Regions from separate parts of the Bacillus sp. GW821-FHT01G09 genome, predicted to be linked through region 2. Evidence: riboswitches for the same ligand, from Rfam matches in the RefSeq annotation. Region 2 holds a riboswitch; each other region holds the start of a gene.
The links. Region 2 has a riboswitch for S-adenosylmethionine ahead of metI (cystathionine gamma-synthase/O-acetylhomoserine thiolyase). Riboswitches for the same ligand answer to the same signal wherever they lie in the genome.
Positions count from the first base shown of each region.

Region 1: another riboswitch for S-adenosylmethionine. It lies ahead of metK (methionine adenosyltransferase); the one in region 2 lies ahead of metI (cystathionine gamma-synthase/O-acetylhomoserine thiolyase).
Region 3: another riboswitch for S-adenosylmethionine. It lies ahead of metN (methionine ABC transporter ATP-binding protein MetN); the one in region 2 lies ahead of metI (cystathionine gamma-synthase/O-acetylhomoserine thiolyase).

Region 1 covers NZ_JBWKWL010000003.1:479,962-482,163, reverse strand. Annotated here, with positions in the region: gene pckA (phosphoenolpyruvate carboxykinase (ATP)) at 1-260, opposite strand, end outside; SAM riboswitch class I at 457-595, shown strand; gene metK (methionine adenosyltransferase) at 763-1,965, shown strand; gene asnB (asparagine synthase (glutamine-hydrolyzing)) at 2,115-2,202, shown strand, end outside.
Region 2 covers NZ_JBWKWL010000002.1:305,803-308,004, forward strand. Annotated here, with positions in the region: gene AC07VD_RS06990 (YjcG family protein) at 1-234, opposite strand, end outside; gene AC07VD_RS06995 (esterase family protein) at 271-993, opposite strand; SAM riboswitch class I at 1,161-1,281, shown strand; gene metI (cystathionine gamma-synthase/O-acetylhomoserine thiolyase) at 1,349-2,202, shown strand, end outside.
Region 3 covers NZ_JBWKWL010000001.1:184,784-186,985, forward strand. Annotated here, with positions in the region: gene metP (methionine ABC transporter permease MetP) at 1-155, opposite strand, end outside; gene metN (methionine ABC transporter ATP-binding protein MetN) at 148-1,173, opposite strand; SAM riboswitch class I at 1,279-1,385, opposite strand; gene AC07VD_RS00945 (SCP2 sterol-binding domain-containing protein) at 1,500-1,844, opposite strand; gene AC07VD_RS00950 (thioredoxin family protein) at 1,951-2,202, opposite strand, start outside.

The sequences.
Region 1 (2,202 bases), on a different contig from region 2:
AACGCTTCTTCTGAAATGGGCTGATTCACCAAGCCCCAATCGATCTTATTTTTCGTGCTTTCTTCCTCCACGATGAATTTATCTTTAGGTGAGCGTCCTGTGTAAGCGCCTGTTGTCGCGCGAACAGCACCTGTGGATGTTAAAATGCCTTCGTTTCGGGAAAGTACTTTTTCTGTTAGCTGTGCTGCTGATAAATTATGACGCACATTTGGACATGTTAATAAGGCTTGTAAATCAGCGGTCAAATCAACTGAGTTCATATGAAACCTTCCTTTATCGTTTTTTGTGTTTTGCTAATTGTTAATTAGTATAACATATATTTTCAAATAGTCTATACTATTTATTATTTTTTGTGTGTGCATTTCCATTGTTTTCCCTCAATATAGGTGCCTATTTCTTCTGAATCATATTGACATTGCAAACCCTTTTACGATAAGATATTTCATTGAGCGGATACTCTTATCCCGAGCTGGCGGAGGGACAGGCCCTATGAAGCCCAGCAACCGGTTTCTCTGTTATTTATTATGTTCAACTGAGTGAGACAACCAAGGTGCTAACCTGTTGCAAGGTTGTATGATTCCTTGAGCGATAAGAGTGAAAGGCACAAAGACCAAACCCTTTCCTCGATGGAAAAGGTTTTTTTATTTCATAAATATGCCAATTAACATTCTCTAATATAACTGTACATTGTATAAGAGGGAGCGAGTTCCGTATCATATATACAAGGTCTTTCGGGAGGCCTTGTGCAGGAGGAAGCAAATCATGAGTAAAAATCGTCGTTTATTTACATCAGAATCTGTTACGGAGGGGCATCCGGATAAAATCTGTGACCAGATTTCTGACAGTATTTTAGATGAAATTTTAAAGAAAGACCCTAACGCGCGTGTTGCTTGTGAAACATCTGTGACAACAGGTTTGGTTCTTGTAAGCGGAGAGATCACAACTTCTACGTATGTTGACATTCCGAAAACGGTTCGCCAAACCATTAAAGAAATCGGATACACACGTGCAAAATACGGATTTGATGCGGAAACTTGTGCGGTTTTAACATCAATTGATGAGCAGTCTGCTGATATCGCGATGGGCGTAGACCAAGCGCTTGAAGCCCGTGAAGGCACAATGAGCGACGAAGAAATTGAAGCGATTGGTGCGGGTGACCAAGGATTAATGTTCGGTTATGCGTGCAACGAAACGAAAGAGCTTATGCCTCTTCCAATTTCACTTGCCCATAAATTAGCCCGCCGCCTAAGTGAAGTCCGTAAAGAAGATATTCTTCCGTACCTTCGCCCTGACGGCAAAACACAGGTAACGGTTGAGTACGATGAAAATAACAAACCAGTCCGCATTGACGCGATTGTTATTTCAACTCAGCATCACCCTGAAATTACACTTGAGCAAATTCAGCGCAACATTAAAGAACATGTAATCAATCCGGTTGTTCCTGAAGAGCTGATTGATGAAGAAACAAAATATTTCATCAACCCTACAGGACGTTTCGTAATCGGAGGCCCTCAAGGGGATGCGGGACTTACAGGACGCAAAATCATCGTTGATACGTACGGCGGCTATGCACGCCACGGCGGAGGCGCGTTCTCAGGTAAGGACGCGACGAAGGTAGACCGTTCTGCAGCTTATGCGGCAAGATACGTTGCGAAAAACATCGTTGCGGCTGAGCTTGCTGATTCTTGCGAAGTACAGCTTGCTTACGCGATCGGTGTTGCACAGCCTGTGTCAATCTCAATCAACACATTCGGTTCCGGAAAAGCTTCTGAGGAAAAACTGATTGAAGTTGTTCGCAATAACTTTGATTTACGACCTGCCGGCATTATCAAAATGCTTGATTTGCGCCGTCCGATCTACAAACAAACTGCTGCGTACGGCCACTTTGGACGTCACGATGTTGACCTTCCTTGGGAGCGTACAGACAAAGCGGAGCAGCTGCGTAAAGAAGCGTTAGGAGAATAATTTTATAGCCGCTTACTGGTTAAGCGGCTTTCCCTTTTTTATCGTTGTATTCATGTTTATTTTTTTACATAACTGTGAAACCAAATACTATTCACAGCGTCTATAAATAGGGGTTCAATGATGACAATTTTAATTATGGAGGCAATACTATGTGTGGATTTGTCGGGGTTTTTAACAAGCATCCGTTAGCTCAAACCGCTGATCAAGAAGAACTAATCAAACAAATGAACCAAATGA
Region 2 (2,202 bases):
GACAGGCGCAAATGAGCTGTATTTTGTCATTTTGAGAACGAGTGGGTGGGACTCTTTTGCGATGTTTCTTAAATGTGATACGAGCTGATCCGCTTTCTCCTCCGCGCATTCAAAGGATGCTCTCAGCGTCAAATGAGGCGGGATCAGAGAGTAGCTTGGGTCATAGCGCTTTCTGTAAGAGTTTGCAAGGTCTTGGAGCTTTTTTGATGGAAATAAAACGATTCCGTATTTCATATTATGTCCCTCCTGGAAATAAAGTATGATAGAGTGTTAAAGCATTTTTTTCAGCGCCGGGGTGATGAGCGGCTGCCAGTATGTCCATTTGTGGTCTCCGTCAAATGGCTCAAAATAATAATCGGAAAGCTTCTTCTCCAGCAGCTGTTTCAGCTCCTGGTTCGGTTCTGTAAAGTCCAGAATGTTCCCGTCTGTCGTGTGGACGTCAGTTTCTTTTGTTCCAATTTGGTGATAAATAGAGAGGTGTTTGATATCATCTGACTGATTCACGGCTTCTAGTATATGTTTGTCAACATAGGGAGACTGCATGATGATGTTGCCAAACATATTCGGATAATCAAGCGCTGTCATAAGTGATACGGTCGCTCCGAGCGAATCACCGATCAGGGTTCGGCCGTAACCGATCTGATAGGTTGGATACTCATCATCTGCAAAAGGAACGAGCTCATGGGCGATGAACCGTTTATACGCCGAAAATTTTGAACCCTCCGGATGATAGGTGTTTCTGCGCTCTTTTACATCCTTATAGGGAACACCGATAATAATGCACCGGTCTATTTCGTGTTTCGACAGCAATTCCTCAACCTGTCTGCCGATTCTCCCCAGCCTGAAATAATCGTGGCCGTCCTGTGCGATAATGACATGGTATTTATAAAGCGGGGAGTAGTTGGACGGCAGATAAACAAGTAAGGTCATTTCCTCGTTAAGCTCTTTTGAAAAGAATTTCTTTTCTTGCACTGTGCCGTTTTTCGGTGCCATAAAAACATTCCTCCAGGACATCACTATACTTTCTTGCATTTTCAATTATTGTACCATGAATTATTAGAAATTTCTCTCTTTAAACGGTTCGGAACACGAAGAAAAAAGTGTTGAAATAAACTGTGAATTGCGCTAATATAAAACAATCAGAAAATTGAAATCGATATTTCTTATCGTGAGAGGTGGAGGGACTGGCCCTTAGAAACCTCAGCAACCGGCTTGTTTTGCATGTGCAAAGCGCCAAGGTGCTAAATCCAGCAAGCGTTTTTTATGCTTGGAAGATAAGAAGAAGCGTTAAACCCCTTCTTCTTATGAAGAAGGGGTTTTTATTTTGAAAAGGGAAGGTGTCAGCTATATGTCACAGCACGTTGAAACGAAATTAGCCCAAATTGGGAACCGTAGCGATGAAGTCACGGGAACAGTGAGTGCTCCAATTTATTTATCAACAGCATACCGCCACAGAGGGATCGGAGAATCTACCGGATTTGATTATGTCCGCACAAAAAATCCGACACGCCAGCTTGTTGAAAACGCCATCGCTAACTTAGAAAACGGCGCGAGAGGGCTTGCCTTTAGTTCGGGAATGGCTGCTATCCAAACGATTATGGCGCTGTTTAAAAGCGGAGATGAATTGATCGTTTCATCGGACCTATATGGCGGCACGTACCGTTTATTTGAAAATGAATGGAAAAAATACGGATTGACTTTTCATTATGATGATTTCAGCGATGAGGACTGTTTACGCTCTAAGATTACGCCGAATACAAAAGCGGTGTTTGTGGAAACGCCGACAAACCCCCTCATGCAGGAGGCGGACATTGAACATATTGCCCGGATTACAAAGGAGCACGGTCTTCTGCTGATCGTAGATAATACATTTTATACACCGGTCTTGCAGCGGCCGCTTGAGCTGGGAGCTGACATTGTCATTCACAGCGCAACCAAGTATTTAGGCGGGCATAACGATTTGCTTGCTGGACTTGTCGTGGTGAAGGATGAGCAGCTCGGAGAGGAAATGTTTCAGCATCAAAATGCGATTGGCGCCGTCCTGCCGCCATTTGATTCGTGGCTTCTGATGAGAGGAATGAAGACGCTGAGCCTCAGAATGCGCCAGCATCAGGCAAACGCGCAGGAGCTTGCGGCGTTTTTAGAAGAGCAGGAAGAAATTTCGGATGTGCTGTATCCCGGAAAAGGCGGCATGCTGTCCTT
Region 3 (2,202 bases), on a different contig from region 2:
CAGAGGCTTCCTTTGCTCGTCAGAAAGAGCAGCAAGCCGAGGATGACCCCGATGACAAAAGCAAACAGTAAAGAAATCAGCGTCATATAAAGTGTTTCATATGTCGCGTTCCATAATTCAGTTAAATCAACGTTCGGGAAGTATTTTTCAAACATTCGTGATCACCTCTGCTTTCACCTGTTTGTCATTAATGAATCGGATCACGTTTTGCACTTCTTCCTCGTCTCCGTCAATGTGGATGAACAGTGAACCGTAAGCCCCATCCTTCGTCTGCGAAATTTTCCCTTGCAGAATATTGACGCTGACATTGAAGTTTCTGATCATCTCTGTAATCAGAGGCTGTTCAGCTGACTCACCGACAAATGTGAGCTGAACCATTTTTCCTGATGCTGTATCATCAAGAAGGTGCTGAAGCGTCTCTTTCGTTTCTTCCGGCTCTGTCACCTGTTGAACAAATCGTTTTGTCATTTGTTCCTTTGGATTTTTAAAGACATCGAGAACCTCGCCTTCTTCGACCACCTTGCCGTTTTCCATGACGGCGACTCTGTTGCAGATTTTGCGGATGACATGCATTTCGTGCGTAATCAGCACAATCGTCAAACCGAGCCTTTCATTAATATCGGACAATAGATCCAGAATTGAATCTGTCGTTTGCGGATCTAATGCTGATGTCGCTTCGTCACAAAGGAGAACCTTCGGATTGTTTGCAAGCGCTCTGGCAATTCCGACACGCTGCTTCTGCCCGCCGCTCAGCTGGGACGGATATGATTTTTCTTTTCCTTCTAAACCTACCAGTTTAATCAGTTCATTGGCGCGCTTGATCCGCTCGCTCTTTTTCACCCCGGCAATTTCTAAAGGAAACATGATATTATCTCTGACAGTCCGCGACCAAAGCAAATTGAAATGCTGGAAAATCATACTGATCTCATGGCGTGCTTTTCTTAAACCGCGTCCATTTACTTCATTAATCTTGGTTCCCGCCACTTCCACGGTTCCTGAGGTTGGTTTCTCAAGGCCGTTCAGCAGACGGATTAAGGAACTCTTACCAGCTCCGCTATATCCTATAATTCCAAAAATCTCACCTTTTTTAATGGAAAGCGAGACGTTTTGGACAGCATTGACATCTCCATGTTTCGATCTGTAAACTTTTGAAACATCCTGAAGATTGATCAAAGCAATCACCTGCCTTAACACTATTCTAAGAAATCTTCCGGTTTTTTCTGCAAAAGAAAAGCCTTTCTGCACACTTGAGCAGAAAGGCTTATATAAAATGCCTTTCTCTCATCTTTCAAAGCTGAACGCTTCGTGTGAATTGGCACCATTTCAACAGTGTTGATGGTTGCCGGGCTTCATAGGGCACTTCCCTCCACCTCTCTTGATAAGAGAAATATATAGTCTTTTTCGTCCGGAAATTCTTAATGTAGAATAGCACGGCGAATGATTAAATGTCAATAAAATAAATGATGTCAACTTTTACTATTATAATAATTTATTATTTTTTAATTTTTTAAAATTCTCTGAAAAAATCCATTTGTCAGCCAGAGAATGGCTTCCAGCTTTAACAGGGCCCTGAATGACCCCTTTACTTTGAGGCTTCCGCTCTGAATAAGGTGCTGAAGGGAAATGTCTCCGTGCAATAAATCAATAATTTCCGTTTGGTTTCCGTAAAAGGTCAGGTTGGACGTTTGGGGCGGAGAAACTTTTTTCATTTCTCCCTGTTCGTTTATTGAGACGGTTAAGGCTTCTGCTTCTCCTTGGAAGGTAATGAGCAATGTTGAGGCATTCAAAAGGGGTTTTAAAAACAGATGCTGATACTCATCTTCTAAAACTTCCGCTTTCTCCATATGTACAACCTCCTATTTGTTGGTCATACATACACATTTCTCTCTTTGTCGCAAGAACCCCTTTATAAAACGAACGACAATTTCATTGGATATGCTGAGAAATATGTCATAAATGGGATGCGGAAGATGATTTTTGTTTGATCAGCTCATATAAATAAGAAACGGAATGAAATGCATATCCTCTTTCGACCATCTTTCCGCCTTTAAACAGCAGAAAACAAGGGACGCTTTCAATTTGATACGCTTTTGCGAATGTCGGAGAGTAATTGACATTGTTTTGATAGAAGGCGACATCCGGCAGCATTTCTTTCACCACTGTCAGCATTTTGCTTGCAAGCTGGCAGGTGCCGCAAAACGG